Linked DNA regions of Prochlorococcus marinus str. MIT 0912. The protein of the gene in region 2 binds, or shares a complex with, the protein of the main gene of each other region. Links are inferred from orthologs where the notes say so. Each region holds a gene or a part of one and is shown on either strand. Other genes may lie near its edges.

What was found.
Region 1: the proteins of accB (region 2) and accD are in contact, whole or in part, in a solved structure (PDB 8UXZ), measured with the Escherichia coli proteins. The link is inferred for Prochlorococcus marinus str. MIT 0912 from one-to-one orthologs.

Annotation. Positions count from the first base shown.
Region 1 is NZ_CP114783.1:196,113-198,978, reverse strand. It holds accD (acetyl-CoA carboxylase, carboxyltransferase subunit beta), read left to right. Parts: upstream 1-924; coding sequence 925-1,809; downstream 1,810-2,866. Other genes in the region: O5640_RS01005 (Gfo/Idh/MocA family protein), read left to right, coding at 2,228-2,866; O5640_RS01010 (hypothetical protein), read left to right, coding at 1,802-2,206; O5640_RS01020 (prepilin peptidase), read left to right, coding at 384-860; O5640_RS01025 (phosphoribulokinase), read left to right, coding at 1-322.
Region 2 is NZ_CP114783.1:1,354,969-1,363,343, forward strand. The notes cover bases 407-3,377. They hold accB (acetyl-CoA carboxylase biotin carboxyl carrier protein), read left to right. Parts: upstream 407-1,628; coding sequence 1,629-2,126; downstream 2,127-3,377. Other genes in these bases: O5640_RS07800 (peptidylprolyl isomerase), read right to left, coding at 407-1,005; efp (elongation factor P), read left to right, coding at 1,069-1,632; pdxA (4-hydroxythreonine-4-phosphate dehydrogenase PdxA), read right to left, coding at 2,136-3,161; O5640_RS07820 (SDR family oxidoreductase), read right to left, coding at 3,349-3,377. In the rest of the region: more of O5640_RS07800, read right to left, coding at 1-406; more of O5640_RS07820, read right to left, coding at 3,378-4,245; O5640_RS07825 (hypothetical protein), read left to right, coding at 4,278-4,502; O5640_RS07830 (HNH endonuclease), read right to left, coding at 4,507-4,917; O5640_RS07835 (DUF6554 family protein), read right to left, coding at 5,058-5,429; O5640_RS07840 (hypothetical protein), read left to right, coding at 5,719-5,907; O5640_RS07845 (pyridoxal-phosphate-dependent aminotransferase family protein), read right to left, coding at 5,931-7,085; cobalt-precorrin-5B (C(1))-methyltransferase CbiD, read left to right, coding at 7,165-8,307. UniProt on the Escherichia coli protein: This protein is a component of the acetyl coenzyme A carboxylase complex; first, biotin carboxylase catalyzes the carboxylation of the carrier protein and then the transcarboxylase transfers the carboxyl group to form malonyl-CoA.

The DNA of each region.
Region 1 (2,866 bases), 1.2 Mb from region 2 along the record:
TGATTACATTAATCACATATGCCCACAATTTAGTCGAACAGATATCAACTTCCAAAGAGTACCTACAATTGATACGTCAAACCCATTTATTTGCAGAAACATACCTACACCTGACGAAAGTTTTGTAATTATCCATTTTAGAAAAGGTTCAAGAGAAAAATGGGGAATTGACTTCCAGTACTTATTAGGAATGATACACGATTCCTTCATGTCAAGTCCTACAAGTATTGTTGTTAACGGAGGGAAAATGGGATTTGCTATGGAGCTTATTCTTACACCTATTATTCATAAAATGATAGAAGAGAAAAAAGCGGCCGGATAACAAAATCAATCAGTTCAAGCTAATAATATCTATTCTTAATATATAAAGTTAATAATTAATAGTGATTATCATATTCTTTACTTTTATACTTTTATATATTTTGCTTTCTATATCGATAGAAGATATAAACACAATGCTAATTAGTGAAAACAAACTAAGTCTGTTAGCCATAATAGGTATTGTTTACTTGCTATATCAAGGCTTATCAAACGAAAAAATAGATGTTAAAGAATTAATTTTGAATAATTCTTTTTCAATGATTATTATCTTTATAATAATGTATTCAATAAGTTATACAAGTTATAAGATTTTTGGAATAAATTCATTAGGTATGGGTGATATAAAACTCACTTCTATTAGTACAATATGGATTGGTATTGAACTGAGCTTTTTATCAATATGCATTTCATTTTTATTATCAGCTATATATAGTTTATATGGAAAAATTACTAAAAGATTAAAGCCATTTCAACAATTTCCGTTTGCGCCATTTCTATCAATTGGGATATTTTTTTCATGGATTATAGATAAGATTTAAATTTTCTAATAGCTTTAAAGGTACACAAGGTATTAAATTAAATAAATTCAATCACAGAAAAGCAGTGTCCTTATTCGACTGGTTTGCTGATAGAAGGAAAGGCCAATTTGTAGGCAAAGTCACTCAGGAATCTGAAGAAAGTGATGGGCTATGGGAAAAATGCCCAGAATGCGGACAAGTAGTTTATAGAAAAGATTTAATAGATAATTGCAGCGTCTGTAGTAACTGCAATCACCACAATCGGATAGATAGCGAAGAGAGAATAAGAATAATTTCTGATCCAAATACGTTCAAATCAATCAATAATCATTTAACTCCAGTTGACCCTCTAGGTTTTAAAGATCGACGAGCTTACGCAGATAGGCTCAGAGAAAGTCAAGCAAGCACTGGACTTAAAGATGGAGTATTAACAGGGACATGCGAGGTTAATTCTATTCCGATGGCATTAGCCGTAATGGATTTCAGATTCATGGGTGGCTCAATGGGATCTGTTGTAGGGGAGAAGATCACAAGACTTATCGAACATTCAACTAAAGAAAAGCTGCCATTGCTAATTGTTTGCGCTTCGGGTGGTGCGCGAATGCAAGAAGGTATGTTAAGTCTGATGCAAATGGCAAAAATCTCAGGAGCGCTTGAACGACATAGAGATGCACAGTTGCTCTATATGCCTTTGCTTACACATCCCACCACAGGAGGAGTTACTGCTAGCTTTGCCATGCTTGGAGATTTAATACTTGCAGAACCCAAAGCACTTATTGGATTTGCAGGGAGAAGAGTAATTGAACAAACACTGAGAGAAAAACTTCCTGATAATTTTCAAACAGCAGAATATCTTCAAGATCACGGTTTCGTAGATACCATTGTACCAAGAACAGAACTTAAAGAAACTTTGGCAAAGATACTTCGATTACATAAGACAGAAGAGGCAAAGTTACAAACTAATGCTTAATATAAATCAAAAGATCACAAATAAATTTAATTTTCTCTTGAATATATTAGTATTAATATTAGTAATTTTATTAAATAGCAAGAATAAAGCATATGGAGCCAATACTAATTGGGTTGAAGTTAGTCGAGCGCCTGCGGGAGTTCAATATTTAGATATAGATAGTATTGATATTGAAAAAAAAGGAATAATAGAACTAACCACAAAATACATAAAAATTGACTCTATTACTTCAAAGGAAATAGAGGAGAATATTTATATAATGAAAATCAATTGTATGACTAATAAATTCAAGGATATTTCAGTTAATGGTAAAAAGAATTTATCAGCAAAATGGGAAGACGCTAATGGGGATAAACTATTAGATGATTTGATTTCAGATAGCTGCGAAAATGTTTAAACTCATCAATTATTTAAAAGAATGATCAATACAGAAAATCCGCTTCGCATTGCAATTGCAGGACTAGGTTTCGGTGAAAGTGTTCATATTCCTGCATCATTATCTAATAAGAATATTGAGCTTGTGGGATTGTGGCATCCCCGGCCAGAAAGGCTTAAAGAAGCCTCTCAAAAGCACAATCTTTGTGCTTTTGAGAGCTGGAAGGATTTGGTAAATGATTCTGAAGTTGAGGGAATAATCATAGCGACTCCTCCAGCGCCTAGATACGAACTAGCAATGGAGGCAATCAAAGCGGGAAAACATCTTTTACTTGAAAAGCCAACTTGCTTAAATTCTGAAGAGGTAAAAGAGCTTCAAAGAAATGCTCTCAAAAGAAATTTAAAAATTGCTGTCGATTACGAATATCGAGCGGTTCCACTATTCATGCAAGCAAAGAGAATAATTAACGAAAAGAAATTAGATGACCCATATTTTGTAAAACTAGATTGGCTAATGAGTAGCAGAGCTAATCCAGATAGACCATGGAATTGGTATTCAGATGAAGATTCTGGAGGAGGAGTATTGGGTGCGTTAGGCACCCATGCTTTTGACATGATTCATTGGTTGATTGGTCCAACTCATTCTTTAAGCGCGATAAATTCAACTTCAATTAAAGAAAGA
Region 2 (8,375 bases):
TTTATTTAATATGTCAGAACCCTCTATTACATAACCAAAAGCTGCGTTTCTTCCATCAATAAGATTACGTCCAGCTGGATTTAATTCAGCTTCATATAAGAAGAAGAAAAACTGAGATGAACCATCATTTAAATCTGAATCTGAGTGCGCCCAGCCAAGTGTTCCTAAAGTTGCAAATGGAAGTGCTGGGGTTTCAGTATAAAGGCCAACTTCTTCAAAAGTTTCACCATAAAGTGTATCTTCCAAATTCGGTGTTCTTATTTCTAATGGAACTTTTCTTAACTCATTATTATCAGGATCTATGTAGCCGATTGCTTCTCCTATAGGATCTCCAGTCTGAAGAATAAAAAATTCTTCAGCCCTATTAATTGGTAAACCATCGTAAAAACCTTTCAAAGAAAGATCTATAAACGCACCAGCTGTTAGAGGAGCATTATAACCATCAATGATCGCAACCATATTTCCTTTTGAAGTTTTAATTTCTACATTTGCTCTCCCTAAAAGTCTTGGTAAATTGTCATATTCACTGGGTATTTTATATGGAAAATTATTTGTAATTAAAAGAGACTCTATATCATCAATTGTTTTTAAACTTTGACGTCTGACTTCAAGGAATGAAACTTTATTTTTTTCGTTTGCTATTTGTCTTAATTCATCAAGTTCTTCATTTAAATTAGAGAGCAGATTAACTGCTTTTTCTTTATTTTCTTCTGGTATTGAATCAAGAATTTGATTTTTTCTATTACTTACTAAAAATTGACTTCTCGAGGTGGCTTTGTTGATAGCTGACCATCTACTTCCTCGAAGATCATCGTTGGTATCTTCAAGTTTGTTTTGTAATTCACGTAATTCTTTTTGGTCAATCGGTAAAGAATTTCTTAAGATTGCATAAGGATCTTTTAGTCGATTACCATTTGGAAGGCTTGCAGCAGCTGTGTCAATCCATGGAGAGCTCAAAGAAAATAGGATTGTTATCAGCGCAAGAATGCAAATCTTTTTTGCCATGTTACTTCTATGTTTTGCATGACTTTGGCACAGACTTATGATCGATTGGTATCTTTTGTGTGAATGATTTCAAGTAACGACTTTCGCACTGGCACTACTATCGAGTTAGACGGTGCAGTTTGGCGTGTTATTGAATTTCTACATGTCAAGCCTGGTAAGGGTTCTGCGTTTGTCAGGACTAAATTAAAAGCTGTTGTTAGCGGTAGTGTTGTCGAAAAAACTTTTAGAGCTGGGGAAATGGTTCCACAAGCTCTTTTGGAGAAATCAAAGTTGCAACATACATACATGGATGGAGATGATTTTGTATTTATGGATATGACTTCTTATGAAGAAACACGATTAACAGCTAAACAAATTGGTGAAAGTAGGAAATATCTAAAGGAAGGGATGGAGGTTAATGTAGTGTCTTGGAATGAAAAACCTCTTGAAGTTGAATTGCCTAACTCAGTTGTTTTAGAAATTAAAGAAACTGATCCTGGCGTTAAAGGTGACACTGCTTCAGGAGGGACAAAGCCTGCAATCTTGGAAACAGGAGCCCAAGTAATGGTCCCATTATTTATTTCAATTGGTGAGAAAATTCGAGTAGATACTCGAAATGACAGTTATCTAGGCCGAGAAACACAATGACTATGAATCTTGATCACGAAGAGCTTCATCGCTTGCTTGCAACTTTAGCTGAGAGCGATATTCAAGAGTTTCGCCTTGAGGGAGAAGACTTTTGCTTGGAAGTTAAACGTAATCTTGGGACTTCTTCAGATTTAATAACTTCTCAAAAGAAAATTACTTCGGCAGAGATTGATTCACCACCACCTCAACGTAAAATTGAGGCTTCTCCTGTGCCTAGCACACCTCCTCCTTCAGTACCTGGATCACGCTCTGACCTGGTTGAAGTTACTGCTCCTATGGTTGGTACCTTCTATCGCGCCCCAGGGCCAGAAGAGCCCCCTTTCGTGGAAATTGGATCGCGAATCAGTGTGGGCCAAGCCGTTTGTATTCTTGAGGCAATGAAATTAATGAATGAATTAGAGTCAGAGGTCAGTGGTGAAGTAATAGAAATTCTTGTTGAGAATGGAACACCAGTAGAGTTTGGTCAAGTGTTAATGAGATTAAAACCTGTCTAAAAGTTGTATTTATTGTGAAAGAAGCCAAGCATTATTAAGTGCAGCAATCATGCTTTGTTCTCTTGCCTTAAATTTACCTGCAATATCAAGAGCAGTGCCATGATCAGGCGATGTTCTTACAAAAGGGAGCCCAAGAGTTGTGTTAATAGCCTCATCAAATGCAATCAGCTTGACAGGTATGAGACCTTGATCGTGATAAAACGCAAGTATTCCATCGGGTGCATTATTAGCACTTGAGGAGCCATTCCATGCATTTATAGATGAAATCCAGCAGGTATCTGGAGGTACAGGACCAATAATTTTAATGTTTGGATTATCTAATTTCCATTCATTTAAAACAGGAATAATTAAGTTTTTTTCTTCTATTCCAATTTTCCCTTCCTCACCAGCATGTGGATTTAAACCAGCTATTTGTAATAATGGTTCCTCTTTGAACCTACGACAGAAATTTAATAAGGTATCTAATTTGTATCTAATCAATTCTTTTGTTAAAGAATCATTTATTTTATTAAGAGGTATATGTGTTGTAGCTAATAAAGTATTAAATCTCCATCCATTATTTGGTGATAGAGCTGTAAACAGCATAGATGTTCTTTTATTAGTTAATTTCCCTAATAATTCAGTTTGTCCTGCAAATTCATGACCAGCTTTATGCCAAGCAATTTTTGAAATAGGCGCTGTAACTAGCGCTTTAGATTTCCCATCTAAAAGTAAATTAGTTGCATTAAATAGCCATTTAAAGCTTGCTGATCCAGTATATTTATTGACTTCTCCTGGAATAACTTTCTTGTTTAAAGGGATATCAATAATGTCAAGATTATTTGGATTTGGAATATTATTTATCCCATGTTTAATTAACTTTGAATAAGTTGTATAAATATTATTTTTGCATCCTACTAGTAAAGGTTTTATTTTTTTATTTAAGTAGTTAGAACCAAGAGCTTTTAATGTTATTTCAGTCCCAATTCCTGCGGGATCACCTAATGAAATAATAATTTTATTTTTATTATCTTTTACTGTTTTAAATTCTTCCATATGTGATGAGTTTAGTGATTTTTAGTTGTTTAGCTTAGTAAAGGCTTTCAGTAAAGGTTGGCATAATAACTTTTAGTAAGTTGTTTTATGATATTGGATTTATCTCATTAGACTTTAATTATTCATTAAACTTACACGAGTTTTTAAAAAGAAAAGTGAATAAATCTAATCTGGAAAATAAAGATTTTTAATTCATGTCTAATTTTGAGAAACAATCCTTTAAGCCATATTTAAAATTAGGATAAATTAGAGAATAACCAAGTGTTTTGCATAATAACTTGTTATCAATTTTTCGATTCTCTTGCCAAAAAGATAATGCCATTGGGCTCATCGTTTCTTTTGCAATTTCAAAAGGTACTGACGTTGGTAAAGGTTTTTGAGCTAATTTTGCTGCGAAAGCAATAACTTCAAGATTATTTGATGGTAAGTTATCAGATACGTTAACAATGGATGGATTTTTTCCTTGCGAGTAGAGATTAATTAAAAATAAGACAGCCCCAGCAATATCATCAACATGAATTCTTGAAAAAACTTGACCAGGCTTATCGACCATTTTGACTGTTCCTGTTAGAAGGCTTTCAAATGCAGATCTTCCAGGTCCGTAAATACCTGGCAATCTAAGTATTTGAACAGGAAGTTTTGTTTCTAACCATTGTTTTTCACAGGAAAATCTGCGAATGCTTCTCTCTTGTTGAGGATTTGGTGATGACTTTTCATTTACCCAATCTCCTTTCGTATCTCCATAGACTCCAGTAGTGGACAAGTAACCAACCCATTTTAAATTTTTTGAATTTAGTAATTGTGTTTTGAGTTGATTGAGTACTGGGTCCTCTCCACTTGATAAGGGGGGGATGCAACTTAAAACGTGGGTTGCTCCCTCGAAAATTTCATTAGAGACTTCCGTATCGGTATTAAATATGAAATCAGCTCCTCTGCTCTTTTTTTTCCTCCTGCTGCACAAAACTTTTGCTCCTAAAGTTCTACCTACACTTGCGATTCTCTGACCACTAAATCCGCCACCAAATATGATTACTTTTGATTTAGGCGGTAGAGGATCCAATTGCTTGACAATATCTTGAATCATTAGTACAAATGTATTATGTTGATTATTTGGTCATGATTGCTTCTTATTTAAAGCCTAGTCTGAATTCCATTAATGATGCTAGTAAATTATGTAACCATAAAGGATTATCTGTTCAAAAGAAAAAGCAGCATTTAATAAAACCCTTGCTTGCTTCAATTTTCTTTCTTCTTTGTATTGTTGTTGTACCTGAAAAGTCTTCTGATTTAGCGTCTACATGTGAAAAATATAACTCTTCTTTAGCTTGTCAAGTTTGGTAGAACTTTATGCTGCTTGCCAAGAAATATCTTCATTCAATCGAGATTTTGAGCTCTCAAAAGCTTCACTATGTTTAGGCTTAGCCCATTTTAGAAGCCTTAAAGCTAAACGAATGTCTCCTTCTGTCCATGCTCGTATCGCCATAGAGCGTCTTGGGTCATAAAAACGTTGTTTTCTGTACCATTCAAAAGCATCATTGTCTGTTTTGCTTCCATTGCATGAAAGACAGGCAGGTACACAATTTTCAGTGATGGTTAATCCACCTTTACTTCTAGGTAAAATATGGTCAATGGATTCTGAATTTTTTCCGCAATAAATGCAGCTTTTACCAGTGTATTCATGTAATGACTTGCGCCATCTTCTGTCACGTAGCTTTGGGCAGAGATCTTCTAAGAAAACCGCGTCCCTATTGTGCATACGTATTAATTAACTAGTTGAATTTTGCCTTGATAGACTAATAAGTCAATGTATCGAAAATTGCATTTTGACATTTTATTATATTTATTTCTTAATTGATAAAGAAATAGCGTGACGCTTTTGTACTTATATAAATTTAATTAATAATCATAACGATCTATATATTTGCCTTTAGGACTTTTTTCTTTACTCTCTGTTAATGAATTTATTTCATTTTCTAATTCTTTATTTCCACTAGATCCTACGGGGCTTGACTCACCTGTATATAGATCACCTAAATAATTGATGCAATCTTCATATTTTATTGGATCTTGAACTACTTCTTCAACAATTAATGAAGCAGCTTGTTTTGGAGAAGTTTTGAATAATCCTTGTTTTTTATTTTTTATAAATTGATAGGCTGCTGCCCAGCTAGGTTCATGACTGTTGCCCCCATTCCTCATAAAGCAATATATGTCTGCTCCGTTTGTGACTGCTGCATTAATTTTTAATCCGAAAGTAGAACCGCACATTAAACAAATTAATGAAATTGGTAAGAAATTTTGCTTTATCCCAATTGGCATGATTTTCAGAGAATTTTCAATTTTAAATTATCTATTTTTCTCTCTCCTGTCTAGCTCCTGTTTGTATTAGTGTTCCGTTTTATTACTTATCTTTTATGATCTTTGAATTAAAAAAAGCCTTTTAAAAATCGATTAATTAGATTTTAAACTTTGAACCCCTTATTTTTTTATATGACTAAATTATCTATCTTTTGATATAGTGATTTAACAAAAATTGTTTGTACTTACAAATTTCATAATGAATGCAGTACAGGTAAAAAAACAAGCATTTTTAAAAGAGGCTGGTTATTTCTTTAAGAATGCTTCAGTTCATGCTGATGAGGGAGATTTACAATCATGCGCTGTTTTTATTTTAAAAGCACTTGATAAAGAGAGAATGGCCAGTGGGGTTGGGCCTCAAGTGCTTCATTTAATCAAAACTAGATAATTAGTTAAGCGATGTCTAAAATATTATTCTTTATTTAATACTGCAATTGTTTTTGCAATACCCTGGCCAATTGGGGTATTTAGTTTTCCCATTTTAGAAAGTGTGCTTTCTAAAGCGGATATGACACTAATAATGTCTCTATCATTTACAAATCCTAAATGACCAATTCTAAAGATTTTTCCTTTTAAATGATCTTGACCTCCTGCAAGGAGTATGTCGAAGTCACTCTTTATTGTTTTTCTTATATTTTCAGCATCTACATTCTCAGGCTTAACAGCTGTTATTGCTGGACTCCCAAAACTTTCGTTTGTAAATAAGTTTAAACCCATTGCTTTTATGCCTTCTTGTGTCGCTTTTTGATGACGAGTGTGACGGTTGAAAATATTATTTAAACCTTCTTTTTGCATCATTGTTAGTGATGCTTCTAAAGCAAAGTATAGATTTATTGCAGGTGTATAAGGATTACTATTGTTATTAGCTGCTTTTAAATATTGTTTTAGATCTAAATAAAACTTAGGCAAATTTGATTGCTCATTTGCTTCCCATGCTTTTTTGCTCATAGCAACAAAACTAAGCCCAGGTGGAATCATGTAACCTTTTTGAGAACCTGAAGCTATTACATCAATTCCCCATTCATCCATTGGAATATTACATGCTCCAAGGCTTGTTACACAATCGGCAATAGTTATAGCTTTTTCATGGTTTTTTACTTCATTATTAATTGCTTTAAGATCATTAATCACTCCAGTTGAAGTTTCTGAATGAGTTAAAATTACAGCTTTAATTGTTTTATTTGTATCCTCTTCAAGAATCCTTTTGAATTGATTTGGATCCAGAGGCTCTCCCCAAACAGCTTTTACGACTTGCACATCTAGCCCATATGCTTTTGCAACTTTTATCCATCTTTCGCCAAATTTTCCATTATCCCCACAGATAACTCGATCACCTTTGCTTAATGTATTAACTATTCCTGCCTCCATTGCGGCTGTTCCACTTCCAGTAATTGTTAGTACGTCAGAAGTTGTTTGGTGAAGCCATTTCAGTTGCTCAGTTGTTCTTTGAACAATTTTTTGAAAATCTCCACTCCTATGACCGATTGGGTGTTTACTCATACAACTCAAAACATTTTCTGGTACCGGTGTTGGTCCAGGAATCATTAGATTGAGTTTGTCCTGCATTTACTTATTTAGATCTAGATTATTATTATTTTAAAAAATTATTTAGGGAATTTCCTCTATCGTCAGCTCTTCCAATGATTTGAATAAATTTACTCTTCCAATTTGGGTGGTTGCAGCTGCAAAGTCTGCAACAAATATTCTTATTGGAAATAAATTCAGAGATACTGAAATAATTGATTTACCAAATGAAAAAAAATCAATTAATGTACCTGTTTGTTCTTCTTCGTTACTTGATAATGGTGAGAGATCTTTAGCGGTCAGTCACTGTCAGTCTGGCTTACCTCTTGACATAACAAGAGGACTAGAAATATGGGCCTATATTCAATTCAGTCAATCAAGTTGTCAATCTGAAAAGATTGTTGAAAATGGTTTTCCCTCTTGGCTTGATTTCCATGCCGGTTATGGAGTAGGTAAATATGAATCATCCGACCAGCCATGCATATCTAAGTTTGCACGTGATTTGTTGTGTATAAACCTATACCCCCTTTTACCTAAAGGCACTTCAATCAAAGTAGAGATTGTTTTACCTGAAGGAAAAGATCTTGCTTTAAGAACAAGTAACGAAGCATTTGGAGTTGTAGATGGATTGTCCCTCATTGGGACACAGGCTGAGGCTCAAATTAGTGCTTCTCCTGATCAGTTGAAAAACTGTGAGGAGATTTTGCAGAATATTTGTACTAAATCAACATTTGATGGATGTCTGATTTTTGTTATTGGTGAAAATGGAAGAGATTTAGCATTGAAATTTGGACTTCCAGCTCATCAAATTATTAAAACGGGTAATTGGTTAGGTCCTCTTCTTGTTGCTGCTGCAGAAAATAGTGTGAAAAAACTTTTGTTATTTGGTTATCATGGAAAGTTGATAAAACTCTCTGGAGGCATTTTTCATACCCATCACCATCTCGCTGATGGAAGGATTGAGATTCTCACTTCACTTGCTGTAAGAGAAGATATTTCTTTTGAGTTGATTCAGTTAATAAGCAAATCAACCTCTGTGGAAAATGCTTTACTAACACTTGAGGCGCGCAATCCTGAGGCCGTATCTTTGATTTGGGGCAGGATGGCTAAAGAAATTGAAATTAAAAGCCGCAATTATGTAAATCGATATTTGTCGTCATCAATGGAAATAGGATCTGTTTTGTTTGATCGTAAAAGGCAAATTCGTTGGGCTGGTTTTGATGGTGTGAAACAAATAAATTCTTTAGGGTTAATTCTTAAGTGATAAGCACATTCCTATGCTGGTAATTATTCTATTTGATAAGAATGTTTTGCAAGGATTTATTAGGTTGA